4 regions of the Enterobacter sp. CFEC122 genome follow, and region 3 is predicted to be linked to each of the others. Evidence: predicted binding sites of a transcription regulator. Region 3 holds the regulator's gene; each other region holds the start of a gene.

Region 1 (4,259 bases), on a different contig from region 3:
GCAGGGTGGGGATAAGCGTAATGTGCTGGCAGAAGAAGAAAAAGTTATCGACGCCGCGCGCTTTCGCCTGCTGCAGCGTGATGGCCGTCGCGGGCATGGTGGTTTCAAACCCCAGGCCAAAAAATACCACCTTGCGCGCGGGGTTATCCGCTGCCAGCGTCAGGGCATCCATCGGCGAATAGACGATCCGGATGTCGGCCCCGCGCGCTTTCGCCTGCAGCAGCGAGCCGTTTTTCCCGGGCACGCGCATCGCGTCGCCAAAGGTGCAGAATATGACGTCGGGCCGGCTGGCAATCTCGATACAGCTGTCGATGCGTCCCATTGGCAGCACGCAGACCGGGCAGCCGGGGCCGTGGATAAACTCAATGTTCTCCGGCAGCAGCTGGTCGAGGCCAAATTTGAAGATCGCGTGCGTGTGCCCGCCGCACACCTCCATGATCCGCAGCGGCCTTTCTTTGGTGTAGTCCAGCCGCGCCGCGCGCGTTTTGAGGTGTCCGATAAGCTGCAGCACCTGCTCCGGCGCGCGGTATTCATCAACGTAACGCATGATTACCGCTCCTCGCCGTACAGCAGCGCGCCGACGTCCGGCTCCACGTCGAACATGTTTTGCAACGCATCCAGCGTGTCGCGGGCTTCCGCTTCGTTAATCACGCTCATGGCAAACCCCACGTGGACCAGCACCCACTGGCCGAGACGCGACGCGCCCGTTTCATCGGTGCTGCCCACCAGCGTCAGGTCGACGTCGCGCAGGATGCCGCAAACCTCGACTTTGGCCTGATTACCGTTGAGGGAATGGATTTGTCCCGGTACGCCTATGCACATCGTTCGTTCTCCAGCCAGCGTAACCAGCCGTCCATGCCATCGCCGCGCGTGGCGGAGACCAGCAGGATCTCAATCTCCGGGTTCACCTCGCGGGCATACGCCAGGCACTTATCCACGTCGAAATTCAGGTACGGCAGCAGGTCGACTTTGTTCAGCAGCATCAGGGATGCCGCGGCGAACATGTGGGGGTATTTCAGCGGCTTGTCTTCGCCCTCGGTCACCGAAAGCACCGCCACCTTGTGTCGTTCACCCAGATCGAAGCTCGCCGGGCAGACCAGGTTGCCGACGTTTTCAATAAACAGGATGCCGTTATCCGCCAGCGGCAGGCGCGGGGCGGCGTCGGCAATCATCTGCGCATCCAGATGGCAGCCTTTGCCGGTGTTAACCTGAATTGCCGGGGTGCCGGTTTCGCGGATGCGCGCCGCGTCGTTTACCGTTTGCTGGTCGCCCTCGATCACCGCGCAGGAGACGCGCCCGTTGAGGCGTTTGAGCGTTTCGGTCAGCAGCGTGGTTTTGCCGGAACCGGGGCTGGAGACCAGGTTCAGCGCCAGCTGTTTGCGGGCGGCGAAGCGGGCGCGGTTGCGGGTGGCGATCTGGTTATTTTTGTCCAGCACGTTGATTTCCACGTCCAGCATCTGGCGCTGGCTCATGCCCGGCGCGTGGGTACCCGCTTCGCCGTGGCCGTAATGCAGGTCGCCCGCGTCGGAACGCTGCGGCACAAAGGTAATGCCGGTCAGGGCTGCCGCAGGGCGCGGGGCAGGGGAAAAGGGCGCGGAGCGAAACGCGGAGTGGGGACGGTGCTCATCCCCTTCTATATACAGGTTGCCTTCGGCGCAACCGCAGGTACTACACATACTTTACTCCTTCTCGATTTCGAGGCGTTGGATCTGCATGCCGTCATCCGCCACGATGCGCAGCCCGGTGCTCTGACACTGCGGACAGCGCTGTACCTTTGATGAGAGCAGGGTGACGTACTGCTGACACTGTTCGCACCAGCACTCCGCCTGCTGCTCCTCAATATGCAGTTCGCAGCCTTCCGCCAGCGTGCCGCGGCACACCAGCTCAAAACAGAAGGTCAGGGCGCTGGTCTCGACGCAGGAAAACGCCCCGACCTTCAGCCAGACGCCGGTGACGCGTTTCGCGTGGTTTTGCACAGCCTGCTGTTCGATAAGTTCCAGAGCCCGCTGGCAGAGGGTGATTTCGTGCATGACGCCTCCTCAATGAATTGCCCCGGTAATGCAATAACAGTGCCAGCTTGATTTTTGTTAAGGCGTGTCGATGTCACCGCTGTCGAAATGACACGTCGACACCGCGTTGTTGACAGCGAATTTTTAATTAAATCCATTAAAAATCATAAACATAAAAACTGGCATGGAATCTGCTTAACAGGCGCTATCTCCATTAAACGGATACCTTTTATGACTATTTGGGAAATCAGCGAAAAAGCGGAATACATCGCGCAGCGTCATCAGCAGTTACAGGACCAGTGGCACCTTTACTGCAACTCTCTGGTTCAGGGCATTACCTTGTCGAAAGCGCGTCTTCACCACGCGATGAGCTGTGCGGCGCAGGGCGATATGCGCTTTGTTCTCTTCGGCCATTTCATCATCAATGTCACCCTGGCGGATAACTTCAACAGCCACACCATCGAGTACTACCTCGAGACAAAAGACGGTGAAAAACAGTGTATTGCAAAGGCGCAGCTGATGGCTGACGGCATGGTGGACGGCCACGTCAGCAACCGCGATCGCCAGCAGGTACTGGAGCACTATCTGGAAAAAATCGCCCCGGTTTATAACGGCCTGTACACCGCCGTTGAACACGATCTCCCGGTCAACCTGAAGCAGCTGATGGACGGAAATACCTCAGCGAACGTGGCCTGACCCCCAGTGTGTCGAGAAGTGTCGACAAGACAGTTTTTCGTCAAAAATGACTATCACCAGAGGATAACCCGGTGAACCGTTTTGTAATTGCTGACTCGACGGTCTGTATTGGCTGTCGAACCTGTGAGGCGGCGTGTTCGGAAACGCATCGCCTGCATGGGCTACAGTCCATGCCGCGCCTGCACGTCATGCGTAATGAAAAAGAGTCTGCCCCGCAGCTCTGCCATCACTGTGAAGATGCCCCCTGCGCGGGTGTCTGTCCCGTGAACGCCATCACCCGCGTGGATGGCGCAGTCCAGCTGAACGAAAGCCTGTGCGTAAGCTGCAAGCTGTGCGGCATTGCCTGCCCGTTCGGCGCGATTGAATTCTCCGGCAGCCGCCCGCTGCATATTCCGGCCAATGCCAACTCGCCTAAAGCCCCGCCCGCGCCTCCGGCGCCTGCACGCGTCAGCACGCTGCTGGACTGGGTGCCCGGCATCCGCGCCGTGGCGGTGAAGTGCGACCTGTGCAGCTTCGATGAACAGGGCCCGGCCTGCGTGCGCACCTGTCCAACCAAAGCGCTGATTCTGGTGAACATTCGCGACATCGCCCGCACCAGCAAGCGCAAGCGCGAGCTGACCATTAATACCGACGTCGGCGATCTTTCGCTTCTGCAGGCGCTCAACGAGGGGGTGAAATGAACGCGATTACGATGATTACCAGCGCCGTGGCGTACTTTGCCGCCGCCGCCGTGCTGGCGTGGCTTCTGTCATTCCATAAAACCCTGAGCGGCTGGATCGCCGGGATCGGCGGGGCGGTCGGCAGCCTGATGACGCTGGCGGCGGGTGGAGTTGTCCTGCTCGGCGGGCAGTCCGCAGAGGCCGTGATGCCGCTGATTCGCCACACCGTTGCGATTACGCCGCTGAACGCCATCTGGCTGGTGACCTTTGGCCTGTGCGGGCTGTTTATCAGCCTGTTCAATATCGACTGGCACCGCCATCCGCACGCCAAAGCCAACGGCCTGCTGGTGAACCTGCTGATGGCGACGGCGGTCTGCACCGTGATCGCCAGCAACCTCGGCGCGCTGGTGGTGATGGCGGAGATTATGGCGCTGTGCGGCGTGTTCCTGACCGGCTGCAGCGCCTCCGGGAAAGTGTGGTTTGCGCTGGGACGCCTCGGGACGCTGCTGCTGGCGCTGGCCTGCTGGCGGGTGTGGCAGCGTTTCGGCACGCTGGAGTTCGCTGCGCTTAACGGGCATCCGCTGGGCAATGACGTCTGGCTGCTGGGCGTGATCGGCTTTGGCCTGCTGGCCGGGATTATCCCGCTGCACGGCTGGGTGCCGCAGGCGCATGCGAATGCCTCCGCGCCCGCTGCCGCGCTGTTTTCTGTGGTGGTGATGAAGGTCGGTCTGTTCGGGATTCTGGCGATGACGCTGACCGGCGGCCAGCCGCCGCTGTGGTGGGGCGTGGTGCTGCTGATTGCGGGCATGATCACCGCCTTCATCGGCGGCCTCTACGCGCTGATGGAGCACAATATCCAGCGTCTTCTGGCGTACCACACGCTGGAGAATATCGG
Region 2 (4,259 bases), on a different contig from region 3:
GTCAACGGCACGTTAGCGTCCTGCTTGCGGATATTTTTCACCAGCTGGCGGGCGGCAAAGCCCGAGCCGATAATGACGATACCGTGGCTCATTTTGCCTCCGTTGCCAGTTCATCAAAAACGTCTTTCCCGAGGGAACATTCCGGGCAGAGGAAGGTGTCCGGCACCTCGCTCCACGGCGTGCCCGGCGCGACATCCTGCAGCGGCTCGCCCCGTTCCGGGTCGTAAATCCACTGGCACACGCTGCACTGCATGCAAGGACCGAGGTCGGTAGCGGCGGCTTCAGCTACGGCTTCCGGCGCAACCGCCGCAGCGGGGGCGGTTTCCGGCAGCGGTGCGAGCGCCCACTGACGGGCAATGTCGCGGCCGTGCTGGCGGCAGATTTCCAGGGCGTCGATATCCGGCCGCCATTTCGCTTTCAGGCTCATCGACATCTCAAACCCTGCATCCTGTAAACGGGTGGAAAGGCGGTCGACCGCGCCGCCGCTCCAGCCGTGGGAGCCAAAGGCGCTGGCGCGCTTGTTGCGAAAACGCAGGCCGGTCATCTCTTCGACCAGACCGGCAATCTTCGGCATCATCACGTTGTTCATGGTGGAGGTGCCCACCAGCACGCCCTTGGAGCGGAAGACGTTGGTGAGGATCTCGTTTTTATCGCTGCGCGCCACGTTGAAGATTTTCACCGCCACGTTCGGGTCCACCTCGTTGATGCCCTGGGCAATGGCGTCCGCCATCATGCGGGTGTTGTTGGACATGGTGTCGTAGAAGATCGTGATGCGATCTTCCTGATAATCCGCCGCCCACTTCAGGTACAGCTCCACGATCTGGGTGGGGTTTTCACGCCACACCACGCCGTGGGAGGTGGCAATCATCTCCACCGGCAGGTTAAAGCCGAGGATCTCGGTGATTTTAGGCGTCACCAGACGGCTGAACGGAGTCAGGATATTGGCGTAGTAGCGCTGGCACTGTTCGAACAGCTCGGTCTGATCCACCTCGTCGTTGAACAGACGTTCATCGCAGTAGTGCTGGCCGAAGGCGTCGTTGCTGAACAGCACCGCGTCGCCGGTCATGTAGGTCATCATGCTGTCCGGCCAGTGCAGCATGGGCGTTTCCACGAAGATCAGCTGCTTGCCGTTGCCGATATCCAGCGCGTCGCCGGTTTTCACGATGTGGAAGTTCCACTCCGGATGGTGGTGGTGGCCGTTGATCGAGTCGATGGCGTTGGTGGTGCAGTAGATCGGAGTGTCCGGAATATACGACATCAGCTCGGTCAGGGCCCCGGCGTGATCCTCCTCCGCGTGGTTGATGATGATGTAGTCGATGGCGTTCAGATCGATTTCGCCGCGCAGGTTCTGCACGAACTCGCGGCTGAACTTGTGATCGACGGTATCGATCAGCACATTTTTACCTTCACGAATGAGATAGCTGTTGTAGCTGCTGCCGCGCAGCGTTTTATATTCCGTCCCGTGGAAATCGCGCACTTCCCAGTCACGTTGACCCACCCAATGAATGTTATTTTTAACCAGAATAGACATAGCAAACCTCAGCGTAATATCGCGTTTTTCAAATAGGATGGTTTGCTTATATCAAGCCGCGTGCCAACTTTTAACATATTGATTTTTATAGGTTAATACTTTGACGATCCGAAATGGGTAGTCATTATGACTATTAAAAACAGTGTCACTATGACAACATGCATTGTCAAAATGACAGCGAGGCAGAGATGAGCTTTTCCGTAGACGTGCTGGCGAAAATCGCCATTGAACTGCAAACCGGTATTGGTCATCAGGACCGCTTCCAGCGGCTGATCTCCACGCTGCGCCACGTGCTGGCGTGCGACGCCTCGGCGCTGCTGCGCTACGAGGGGCGGCAGTTTATTCCCCTGGCCATCGACGGCCTGGCGAAGGACGTGCTCGGGCGGCGCTTTACCCTTGAAGGCCATCCGCGTCTGGAGACCATCGCCCGCGCGGGTGACGTGGTGCGTTTCCCGGCGGACAGCGATCTGCCCGACCCGTACGACGGGCTGATTCCAGGCCAGGAGAGCCTGAAGGTGCACGCCTGTATCGGCCTGCCGCTGTTTGCCGGGCAGAATCTGATTGGGGCGCTGACCCTCGACGGCCTGTCGCCGGACCAGTTCGATACCTTCAGCGATGAGGAGCTTCGCCTGATTGCCGCCCTGGCCGCCGGGGCGCTGAACAATGCGCTGCTGATTGAACAGCTGGAGAGTCAGAATATTTCTCCCGGCAGCCCGGCGGCGTTTGAGCAGGTGACGCACACGGAGATGATTGGCCTCTCGCCGGGCATGGCGCAGCTCAAAAAAGAGATTGAGATTGTTGCCGCGTCCGATTTGAACGTGCTGATCTTCGGGGAGACCGGCACCGGCAAGGAGCTGGTGGCGAAGTCGATTCACGAAGCGTCGCCGCGCGCGGTCAGTCCGCTGGTGTACCTCAACTGCGCCGCGCTGCCGGAAAGCGTGGCGGAAAGCGAATTGTTTGGCCACGTCAAAGGGGCGTTTACCGGCGCCATCAGCAACCGCAGCGGCAAGTTCGAAATGGCCGATAACGGCACGCTGTTTCTGGATGAAATTGGCGAGCTTTCCCTGTCGCTCCAGGCCAAACTCCTGCGCGTATTGCAGTACGGCGATATCCAGCGCGTGGGGGACGACCGCAGTCACAGAGTGGACGTTCGCGTGCTGGCGGCGACGAACCGCGACCTGCGTGAAGCGGTGCTGGACGGAAACTTCCGCGCCGACCTGTTCCACCGCCTGAGCGTGTTCCCGCTTACCGTGCCGCCGCTGCGCGAGCGCGGGGACGACGTGGTGCTGCTGGCGGGCTATTTCTGCGAACAGTGCCGTCTCAGGATGGGGCTTTCCCGCGTGGTGTTAAGCCCGGGGGCGAGATCGCATCTGCTGAGCTACGGCTGGCCGGGCAACGTGCGCGAGCTGGAACACGCGATTCACCGCGCGGTGGTGCTGGCGCGAGCGACGCGTTCGGGTGATGAAGTGGTTATACATGCCCGGCATTTTGCGCAGCATGATGAAATTTCGTCTATTGCGCAGGCTGTACCAGAGAGAGCGCATGAAAATCTGCGTGACGCGACAGAGGCGTTTCAGCGTCAGATGATTACCCGCGCGCTGGAGCAGAATAACCGCAACTGGGCGGCGTGCGCCCGAGCGCTGGAGATGGACGTCGCCAACCTGCACCGGCTGGCGAAGCGTCTCGGGCTGAAGGGTTAGATAATCCCGGCCTGATAGAAATCCTGCAGGTTGATGGCACCGCACAGCCTGCCGGTGTCATCCACCACCGGTGCGGCGGTGATTTTGCGCTTCATCAGCACCTCTTTGGCTTCAATGGCGCGGCTCTCGGCGTTCAGCGTCAGCCCGCCCTGGGTCATGGCGTCCGACACTTTGGTTTCCAGTTTGCCACCGCCCACCAGCCAGCGGCGCAGGTCGCCGTCGGTGAACACGCCTTTGACGTACCCGTCGTCGTCGCACACCGCCACCAGCCCCAGACCGGTGCGGCTGAGCTCCAGCATCGCGTCCATGACGCTGGTATTGAGTTTGACCTGTGGAATCGCATCTTCTGTGCGCATCAGGTGGTGGACCTTGTTGAGCAGGCGCGCCCCGAGCGCCCCCGCCGGATGCGAGCGGGCGAAATCTTCTTCGTTAAACCCGCGCGCCTGCATCACCGCCATCGCCAGCGCGTCGCCCATCATCAGGGTATTCACGGTGCTGGAGGTGGGGGCGAGGTGCATCGGACAGGCTTCACGCTCAACGGAAATATCCAGCGTTGCCTTGGCGGCCAGCGCCAGGGGCGAGCGGGATTTCCCGGTCATCGCCAGCAGGGCGACCGATTTTTCCTGCAGGCGTGGAATAATCAGGTCCAGCTCTTTCGCCGAACCGGAGTAGGAGATAAACAGCATCACGTCGCGGCTTTCAATCATTCCCAGATCGCCGTGCAGCGCTTCGGCAGGGTGCACGAAGAACGCCGGGGTGCCGGTGCTGGCCAGCGTCGCGGCAATCTTTTTGCCGATATGGCCGGATTTACCGATGCCCGCCACGATCACTTTGCCTTCGCAGTGGATAATGGTGTTGGCCGCGCGGACAAAATCCTCGCCCAGACGTTCCGGCAGGCGGCTGGCTTCCTGCAGCTCCAGCATTAGCGTCTGGCGGCCCGTTTCTAACAGAAAATCACTCATCTCTCTCTCCGGTTACGATCACGTCGATGCCTTTCTCTTCCAGCGCTTTTTTGAACGCCGGGTCGA
Region 3 (4,259 bases):
CCCTGCGTTAAACAGCGCAATCACCGCCGCCAGCGCTTCCTCTTCCTGGGGGCCGGTGGCTTCGACTTCAATCTGACGCCCTTTGGCGGAATCCAGCATCAGCAGAGCAATGACGCTGTTCGCCTCCGCTTCGGTACCTTCGTCATTCCGCAGCAGAACTTCTGCATCGAAACCCTGCATCAGCTCAAACAGCTTCATCGCCGGGCGCGCATGCATGCCCAGCTTATTGGTGATCTCAACGGTCTGTTTTACGGTCATGTTTTACGTTTTTCCAGCGTGCGATGACGGGACTGAACGTTCTTCCCGCGCGAGCGGAAATAGTCGGCCAGCTGTTCGGCGATATAAACCGAACGATGTTTACCGCCGGTACAGCCAATCGCTACCGTCAGGTAGCTACGATTGTTTGTCTCCAGCATAGGTAACCATAGCTCAAGGTAGCTTCGCGTCTGGTAGATAAAATTGTGAACTTCTGTGTGCCTGTCGAGGAAGGCCGCGACGGGTTTATCCAGACCGGTCATAGGACGCAGTTTCGGATCCCAGTGTGGGTTCGGCAGGAAGCGCACGTCGAAAACATAATCCGCATCAATCGGGATACCGTGCTTGAAGCCAAAGGATTCGAACACCATCGTCAGTTCGCGCTCGCGTTTACCCAACAACCGGGTACGCAGCATTTCCGCCAGCTCGTGAACGGACATCTCAGAGGTGTCGACAATCAGGTCGGCGCGAGAACGCAGCGGCTCCAGCAGATCGCTCTCTTCATCGATTGCGCTCTCCAGGGAGAGGTTCTTACTGGAAAGCGGGTGCAAACGACGGGTGTCGCTGTAGCGGCGAATCAGGGTATTACGGTCTGCATCGAGGAACAGCAGCTGAGGCGAGAACGTGTCAGGCAGGTTACTCATGGCCTGCTCGAAGATCTCTGGCGATTCCGGCATGTTACGAACGTCGATACTGACGGCAGCCGAGGTCTGTCTCTCGGCAAGCGTACGGGCCAGGTCGGGCAACAACACGACCGGAAGGTTATCGACGCAGTAAAAACCCATGTCTTCCAGCGCGCGCAGAGCCACGGATTTCCCCGACCCTGAACGACCGCTGACAATCATCAGCACCATGTTCCGTTTCTCCTCAGGACAACAGATGTGAAGGCCATCTCCTGGTTATGCATCATCCTGATTGCCTTCTGCTTCGGTGATAATTTGATAAAGCTCTTCATCACTTTGAGCCGAGCGCAGTCGACGGCAAATGGTTTTATCAGCCAGACGTTTGGCGACCAGCGACAGCGTATGCAGATGGGTTTTCGTCTGGTCAGCAGGCACCAGCAGCGCGAAGAGGAGATCGACGGGCTGGTTATCAATGGCATCAAAGGCGATCGGTGTTTCAAGCTGCACAAACACACCGACGGCACGCAGGGTATCCTCTTCCAGCTTGCCGTGCGGGATTGCGATGCCGTTGCCGATACCGGTACTGCCCATCTTTTCGCGGGTCAGAATCGCTTCGAACACCACCTGCGGCGGCAGGCCCAGCTGTTTTGCGGCCAGTTCACTGATGATTTCCAGCGCACGTTTTTTGCTCTGGCAGTGAACCGCACTGCGGGTACATTCCTGGTTAAGGACATTGCTCAGTTGAAGAGCGGAATCGTTGTTCATCATAATTTCACCTAAGCGCTAACTGTACAAATGGCCTGTTGTGTTTCACAACAGGCCGTCCTGCACCCGTTAACTGCCCGGACAATTAGTGTTGTTTCAGTTTATCTTTATGTTTATTGAGCTGTCGCGCAAGCTTATCAATCAAGCCGTCGATAGCAGCGTACATGTCTTGCCCTTCCGCACTGGCATGCAGTTCCCCCCCGTTAACATGCAGGGTGGCATCCGAGATATGAGTCACTTTCTCCACTTTCAACACAATGTAGACCTGATTGATCCTTTCGAAATACTGCTCGAGTTTTGCAAACTTCACGTTCACAAAGTCGCGTAAAGCCTCAGTAATTTCGACGTTTTGTCCAGTGATGTTGAGCTGCATAGTGTCTTCCTTATCGGTTGTGTCAGACCAGCTGTTTACGCTGGTTGGACGGCGGAATGGATAAAGACTCTCGATACTTCGCAACAGTACGACGTGCCACCATAATACCCTGATCGGACAGCATGGTGGTTAACTTACTGTCGCTTAGTGGCTTCGCGGGGTTCTCCGCGGCGATCAACTTCTTCACCAGAGCACGAATGGCCGTTGACGACGCTTCGCCGCCGCCCTCGGTATTCACATGGCTGGAGAAGAAATACTTAAGCTCAAAAATACCGCGTGGACTGTGCAGATACTTCTGCGTGGTGACACGGGAAATGGTTGATTCATGCATCTCGACGGCCTGGGCGATATCCGCCAGCACCATCGGTTTCATATACTCTTCGCCCTGCTCAAAGAAAGCCTGCTGCTGTTCGACAATACAGCGGCTGACGCGTAGCAGCGTATCATTTCGGCTCTCCAGACTTTTGATCAGCCATCGCGCTTCCTGCAAATTGCTACGAATATATTGGTTGTCGGCGTCGTTACGCACGCTGGTGCACATGGAGGCATACTGCTGGTTGATTTGCAGGCGAGGGATGCTGTCTGAATTCAGTTCAACGACCCAGCGGCCGTTGTGTTTTCTGACCAGTACATCCGGGATCACGTACTCGGGCTCGCTGGTCTGGATCGACTGACCGGGGCGCGGATCGAGCGACTGGATCAGATTCACCGCTTCTTTCAGCACCTCTTCTTTCAGGCGCGTGACGCGCATCAGGGTGCGGAAATCGTGGTTCGCCAGCAGATCCAGATGATCGCTGATGATCGCGCGCGCCTCCTCGAGCCATGGCGTCTCTTTGCTGAACTGAGAAAGCTGAATCAGCAGGCAGTCGCGCAGATCTTTTGCGGCTACGCCTACCGGATCGAAACGCTGGATGCGCTTCAGAACGGCTTCGACTTCCTCAAGCTCAATCTCGTCGTCGCCCATGCTTTCCAGTATATCGTCGAGGGTGACGGTCAAATAGCCGGTGTCGTCAACGGCATCGACAATCGACGTGGCAATCGCGCGGTCGGTATCGGAGAAGGGGGTGAGTTCCACCTGCCACATCAGGTAATCCTGCAGCGACTGGGTGGTTTCGCCCTGATAGACCGGTAGCTCATCGTCCTGGTAGTCTGCACGCGTACCGGAAGGGGTTCCGGCGGTGTAGATTTCATCCCAGCTGGCATCAAGCGGAAGCTCGTCGGGCATCTCTTTTTGTTCGAGTGCATCCGCGGTATCGAGCGCTTCAGTATCCTGCGATTGCTGGGTATCTACCTCGTCATGAAGATCGGTTTGTTCCAGCAGGGGGTTACTGTCCAGCGCCTGCTGAAGCTCCTGCTGAAGTTCTAACGTGGACAGTTGCAACAGGCGAATTGCCTGCTGTAGCTGCGGCGTCATCGCCAGTTGTTGGCTGAGCCTTAATTGCAAACCTTGCTTCATGTTCAGAGCATTTTTCTCCGGTTCGGCGTTACGTTACCTCTACCCTATCAGAGTCTGAAGTCTTCCCCAAGATAGACGCGCTTAACATGATCGTCTTCGAGGATCTGCTGCGGCGTACCGTGGGCGATCAGATTGCCCTGGCTGACAATATAGGCGCGTTCACATACGGCCAGCGTTTCACGCACGTTGTGGTCGGTAATCAGTACGCCAAGCCCGCTGTCGCGCAGGTGCTCAATGATACGTTTAATGTCGATAACGGAGATGGGGTCAACGCCCGCAAACGGTTCATCCAGAAGGATAAATTTCGGGTTTGCGGCCAGCGCACGCGCAATCTCAACGCGACGGCGTTCGCCCCCGGAGAGTGCCTGACCGAGGCTGTCGCGCAGATGCTCAATGTGGAACTCTTCCATCAGCTCGTTGGCACGATCCTGACGCTGTTCGTTGGTCAGGTCGTTACGAATTTGCAGGACCGCCATCAGGTTGTCGTAAACGCTGAGACGACGGAAAATGGAGGCTTCCTGCGGCAGATAGCCGATCCCGCGACGCGCGCGCGCGTGCAGCGGCAGAAGACTGATGTCTTCATCGTCAATGATAATGTTGCCGGCATCGCGCGGCACAATACCCACGACCATGTAGAAGGTGGTCGTTTTACCCGCACCGTTCGGGCCAAGCAGCCCCACGATTTCGCCGGAGTTGACGGTCAGACTGACATCTTCTACGACACGGCGGCCCTTATAGGCCTTCGCGAGGTTTTTTGCAGTTAATGTTGCCATAACGAATTAGTTAC
Region 4 (4,259 bases), on a different contig from region 3:
CGGGGCCGGGGAGCTGATCGCCTCAAGCGTTAACGACTGGTTTGGCTCTGACATTACCCCGGCGACGGGCGCCATCTTCTTTGCGCTCATCGGCGGCGGCGTGGTCTGTGTGGGAACATCGCTGGTGGATCTGTTTAACCGTTTCCTGTTCAGCGCCAAAATTCTGTTCCTGATTGTCATGCTGGTCCTGCTGGCACCGCATGTTCATCAGGTCAATCTGCTGACGCTGCCGCTGGAAAAAGGGCTGGCGCTCTCCGCGATCCCGGTCATTTTCACCTCGTTTGGCTTCCACGGCAGCGTGCCGAGCATCGTCAGCTATATGAACGGCGATATCCGAAAACTGCGCCGCGTCTTTGTTATCGGCAGCGCGATCCCGCTGATTGCCTATATTTTCTGGCAGCTGGTGACGCTGGGCAGCATTGACTCTTCAACCTTTATTGGGCTGATGGCGCAACACGCAGGCCTGAACGGTTTTCTGCTGGCGCTGCGCGAGGTCGTCACCTCCCCACACGTGGAGCTGGCGGTACACCTCTTTGCCGACCTGGCGCTGGCTACCTCGTTTCTGGGCGTGGCGCTTGGCCTGTTTGACTATCTGGCCGACCTGTTCCAGCGCCGCAATACCGCCGCAGGACGATTACAGACCGGGGCCATCACCTTCCTGCCGCCGCTGGCCTTTGCGCTGTTTTATCCACGCGGGTTTGTGATGGCGCTGGGGTATGCGGGGGTGGCGCTCTCGGTCCTTGCCCTGCTCCTCCCTTCCCTGCTGGCGTGGAAGAGCCGTCAGCAGCATCCTCAGCAAGGGTATCGCGTGGCGGGCGGAAAACCGCTGCTGTGCATTGTGTTTGGCTGTGGGGTAGTGATTATTCTGGTGCAAGTGTTGATTGCAGCCGGGATGCTGCCGGAAGTGGGTTAATAAAAAAAGGGGCTGTCATCAGCCCCTTTTTTATCAGTGCAAACAGCAGCTCTTGAACTTCTTCCCGCTGCCGCAAGGACACGGATCGTTACGCCCAACCTTCGTGCCGTTCACCATCGGCTTCTTCACCTCCGGCTGCTGCGGATTGTTCACCCAGTAGTTATACAAGCGCAGCGCCGCAGGCTGAATACGTTCAATGCTGGCGGTATATTCTTCTTCGGTCAATTCATCCAGCTGGTCGCCGATCTCTTCGCTACCGTGCAGCGCAATCACATCCAGATCGGCCTTCAGCTCGTCCGGCAAGGCTGACCAGTCCGTCAGCGCCACGCCGCGCATATAGCCGTAGCACCACTCTTCCACCACGGTATAGCTCTCACCGTCAATGTCGTTATAGCCAAACATCGGTTCAAACTGGTCCGGATATTCGCTCAGGCGCTCGGCAATATCGTTCATATGCTTAAAGCAAAGATCGATAAAACGGTTCATCTCGCGATCGTTTTTCCAGCGCGGAATGTATTTCTCGCCACCCCACACCGCCACCAGCCAGGTATCTGGCTCAACGACAACAGGACCGGAAAGCACTGCGGTAAACATGCCGTCCAGTTCAGACACGTCAAGCACGGACGCATCGTCATGACCGTAAGACATTAACGTCTCTTCAAGCCACGCCATTTCGCTTTCATTTAATGGGCCTTCAGTCATCGCTGACACTCCTGATAAAAAGGAAACGATCCTAACACATATCTCACGCCTCTCCGGGCTGAAGTTTAGGTCTTTATTGCTGCAAAAACGTGCAAATCGTGACCTTTGCACAACTTATGGGCTTTATTGTTAACGATATGTGATCTCCGCTGTAATTTCTTCTCCTCCCGCAAGGCGGCATAACGCGGCGCTCTATACTCAAACATGTCACAGGCCCCTCAATGGGTTAACCATTCTGGCAACGTTTTTGCTTAATGTTCTTCGCGCGACGCTGCGCAGGGAAACCTCGCCGTATATGCAGGATGCCGTCTGTATCTTGTTCGTTTAGTGCATTTTGTTCTTGCTCGTGTTTCGGATTGGCTGCGCCGTCGGGCGTTCGGGTTTACGCCGTGGTGCAAAAACCTCTTTGCTAAGGAACATAATAATGTCGCTGAAATTTATCAGAACTCCGCTTTCTCTCGTGTTGGCCGGTTGCCTGGTGACGGCGTTTTCCGCCAGGGCAGATATCGTGATTGGCGTGGCCGGGCCGTTCACGGGTCCTAATGCCACCTATGGCGATCAGTACTGGCACGGCGCAACGCAGGCCGCTGAAGACATTAACGCCGCCGGCGGCATTAACGGCGAAAAGATCAAACTGGTTCAGGGGGATGACGCCTGCGAGCCTAAGCAGGCGGTGGCGGTGGCCAACCGCTTAGTCGACCAGGATAAAGTCAACGCCGTGGTCGGTCATTTCTGCTCCTCTTCCACCATGCCCGCCTCCGAGGTTTACAGCGATGCGGGGATCATCGCTATTACCCCCGGTTCAACCAACCCGCTGATTACCGAACGCGGCATGAGCGACATGTTCCGCATGTGCGGCCGCGATGACCAGCAGGGCCAGGTGGCCAGCGACTTCATCATCGACAAGCTGAAAGCCAAACGGGTGGTGATTATTCACGATAAAGACACCTATGGTCAGGGCCTGGCTGACGCCACCAAAGCGGCGCTGGCGAAACGCGGGGTTCAGGATGTGATGTACGAGGGGTTATCCCGCGGTGAAAAAGACTTTAACGCGCTGGTCACTAAGATCGGCGCGCAAAAACCGGACGTCGTGTTCTTCGGTGGCTGTCATCCGGAAGCCGGCCCGCTGGTTCGCCAGATGCGTGAGCAGGGCGTGCAGGCGAAATTCTTCTCCGGGGACTGTATCGTCAACGAAGAGATGGTGACCGCGGCGGGCGGCCCGCAATATACCAATGGCATTTACATGACCTTCGGTAAAGATCCGCGCCTGATCCCGGACGGCAAAGCGGTAATCGAGAAATTCCGCGCCGGTAAATTCGAGCCGGAAGGTTACACCCTCTACTCCTACGCCTCGGTACAGGCGATTGCCGCGGCCTTCAAGGCCACTGGCGGCAAGGACTCTGCCAAAGCCAGCGAGTGGCTGAAGGCCAATTCCGTCGACACGGTGATGGGCAAAAAAGCCTGGGACAGCAAAGGCGATCTGAAAGTCTCTGACTACGTGGTTTACCAGTGGGACGACAAAGGAAAATATAAGGAAGTGGAGTAACGGGACGGAGTCACGCTCAACGTCGATGGGCTCGCCCGTCGGCGCGTAATAAACATCAGGCTGCGCGGCTCGCGCAGCCTATAAAACGAGCGCGCTAAAATGAGTACATTCTTCCTGCAACAGTTAATCAATGGCTTAACGCTGGGTTCCGTCTACGGCCTGATCGCCATCGGCTACACCATGGTGTACGGCATTATCGGCATGATTAATTTCGCCCACGGCGAAGTGTATATGATTTCCGCCTATCTCTGCGCCATTGGCCTGGCGCTGCTCTCATTCTTCGGCCTGCAGTCCTTCCCGCTGCTGATCCTCGGCACGCTGGTGTTCACCATTGTGGTCACCGGGGTGTACGGCTGGACCATCGAGCGTATCGCCTATAAGCCGCTGCGCAACTCCACGCGCCTGGCACCGCTGATCTCCGCCATCGGGATATCGCTTATCCTGCAAAACTACGCGCAGCTGAGCCAGGGCCCGCGCCAGCAAGGGGTACCAACCATGCTGGACGGCGTGATTCGCCTGCATCTGGGCGAAGGGTTCGTGCAGATAACCTACACCAAAGTGTTTATTCTGGTGGCCTCGTTTGCCGGCATGCTGGTGCTCACCTGGATAATCAACCGTACCCGGCTGGGGCGGATGTGCCGTGCGGTGCAGCAGGATCGCAAAATGGCCTCCATTCTGGGGATTAACACCGACCGGATTATTTCGCTGGTCTTCGTCATCGGCGCGGCGATGGCGGGCCTGGCGGGGGTGCTGATCACCATGAATTACGGCACCTTTGATTTCTACGTCGGGTTCGTGATCGGCATTAAAGCCTTCACGGCGGCGGTACTGGGCGGCATCGGTTCCCTCCCCGGCGCCATGCTCGGTGGCCTTATCCTGGGCGTGGCGGAAGCGCAGTTCTCGGGCATGGTGAACTCGGACTATAAAGATGTCTTCTCGTTTGGCCTGCTGGTGATGATCCTGATTTTCCGCCCTCAGGGGCTGCTCGGGCGCCCGATTGTGGCCAAAGTGTGAGGGAGACAATGATGACGTCACACGGTTTTTCACTTAAACGCTGCATTCTGGACGCAATTTTTTCCGGGCTGATTGCGCTGATTA

Evidence for each region. The regulator sigma-54, encoded in region 3, starts transcription at its own class of promoters, with help from an activator protein. The targets are predictions, from matches to a motif close to GTTGGCACANNTTTCGCTNT.
Region 1: hypA (hydrogenase maturation nickel metallochaperone HypA) is a predicted target of sigma-54. The motif match lies at 2,058-2,077, and genes of this name have one in related genera.
Region 2: norV (anaerobic nitric oxide reductase flavorubredoxin) is a predicted target of sigma-54. The motif match lies at 1,580-1,599, and genes of this name have one in related genera.
Region 4: ACVCAM_RS09005 (branched-chain amino acid ABC transporter substrate-binding protein) is a predicted target of sigma-54. The motif match lies at 1,850-1,869, and genes of this name have one in related genera.

The regions. Positions count from the first base shown of each region.
Region 1 is NZ_JBRIQR010000013.1:5,767-10,025, reverse strand. Features, by position in the region: gene hypD (hydrogenase formation protein HypD) at 1-547, opposite strand, end outside; gene ACVCAM_RS11025 (HypC/HybG/HupF family hydrogenase formation chaperone) at 550-822, opposite strand; gene hypB (hydrogenase nickel incorporation protein HypB) at 813-1,676, opposite strand; gene hypA (hydrogenase maturation nickel metallochaperone HypA) at 1,680-2,030, opposite strand; gene hycA (formate hydrogenlyase regulator HycA) at 2,241-2,705, shown strand; gene ACVCAM_RS11005 (4Fe-4S dicluster domain-containing protein) at 2,777-3,385, shown strand; gene hycC (formate hydrogenlyase subunit 3) at 3,382-4,259, shown strand, end outside.
Region 2 is NZ_JBRIQR010000012.1:127,309-131,567, reverse strand. Features, by position in the region: gene norW (NADH:flavorubredoxin reductase NorW) at 1-92, opposite strand, end outside; gene norV (anaerobic nitric oxide reductase flavorubredoxin) at 89-1,531, opposite strand; gene norR (nitric oxide reductase transcriptional regulator NorR) at 1,720-3,231, shown strand; gene gutQ (arabinose-5-phosphate isomerase GutQ) at 3,228-4,193, opposite strand; gene srlR (glucitol operon DNA-binding transcriptional repressor SrlR) at 4,186-4,259, opposite strand, start outside.
Region 3 is NZ_JBRIQR010000006.1:75,770-80,028, reverse strand. Features, by position in the region: gene npr (PTS phosphocarrier protein NPr) at 1-258, opposite strand, end outside; gene rapZ (RNase adapter RapZ) at 255-1,109, opposite strand; gene ptsN (PTS IIA-like nitrogen regulatory protein PtsN) at 1,155-1,646, opposite strand; gene hpf (ribosome hibernation promoting factor) at 1,729-2,016, opposite strand; gene rpoN (RNA polymerase factor sigma-54) at 2,039-3,472, opposite strand; gene lptB (LPS export ABC transporter ATP-binding protein) at 3,520-4,245, opposite strand; gene lptA (lipopolysaccharide ABC transporter substrate-binding protein LptA) at 4,252-4,259, opposite strand, start outside.
Region 4 is NZ_JBRIQR010000010.1:37,718-41,976, reverse strand. Features, by position in the region: gene tyrP (tyrosine transporter TyrP) at 1-913, shown strand, start outside; gene ACVCAM_RS09010 (YecA/YgfB family protein) at 947-1,615, opposite strand; gene ACVCAM_RS09005 (branched-chain amino acid ABC transporter substrate-binding protein) at 2,040-3,161, shown strand; gene ACVCAM_RS09000 (ABC transporter permease subunit) at 3,261-4,175, shown strand; gene livM (high-affinity branched-chain amino acid ABC transporter permease LivM) at 4,187-4,259, shown strand, end outside.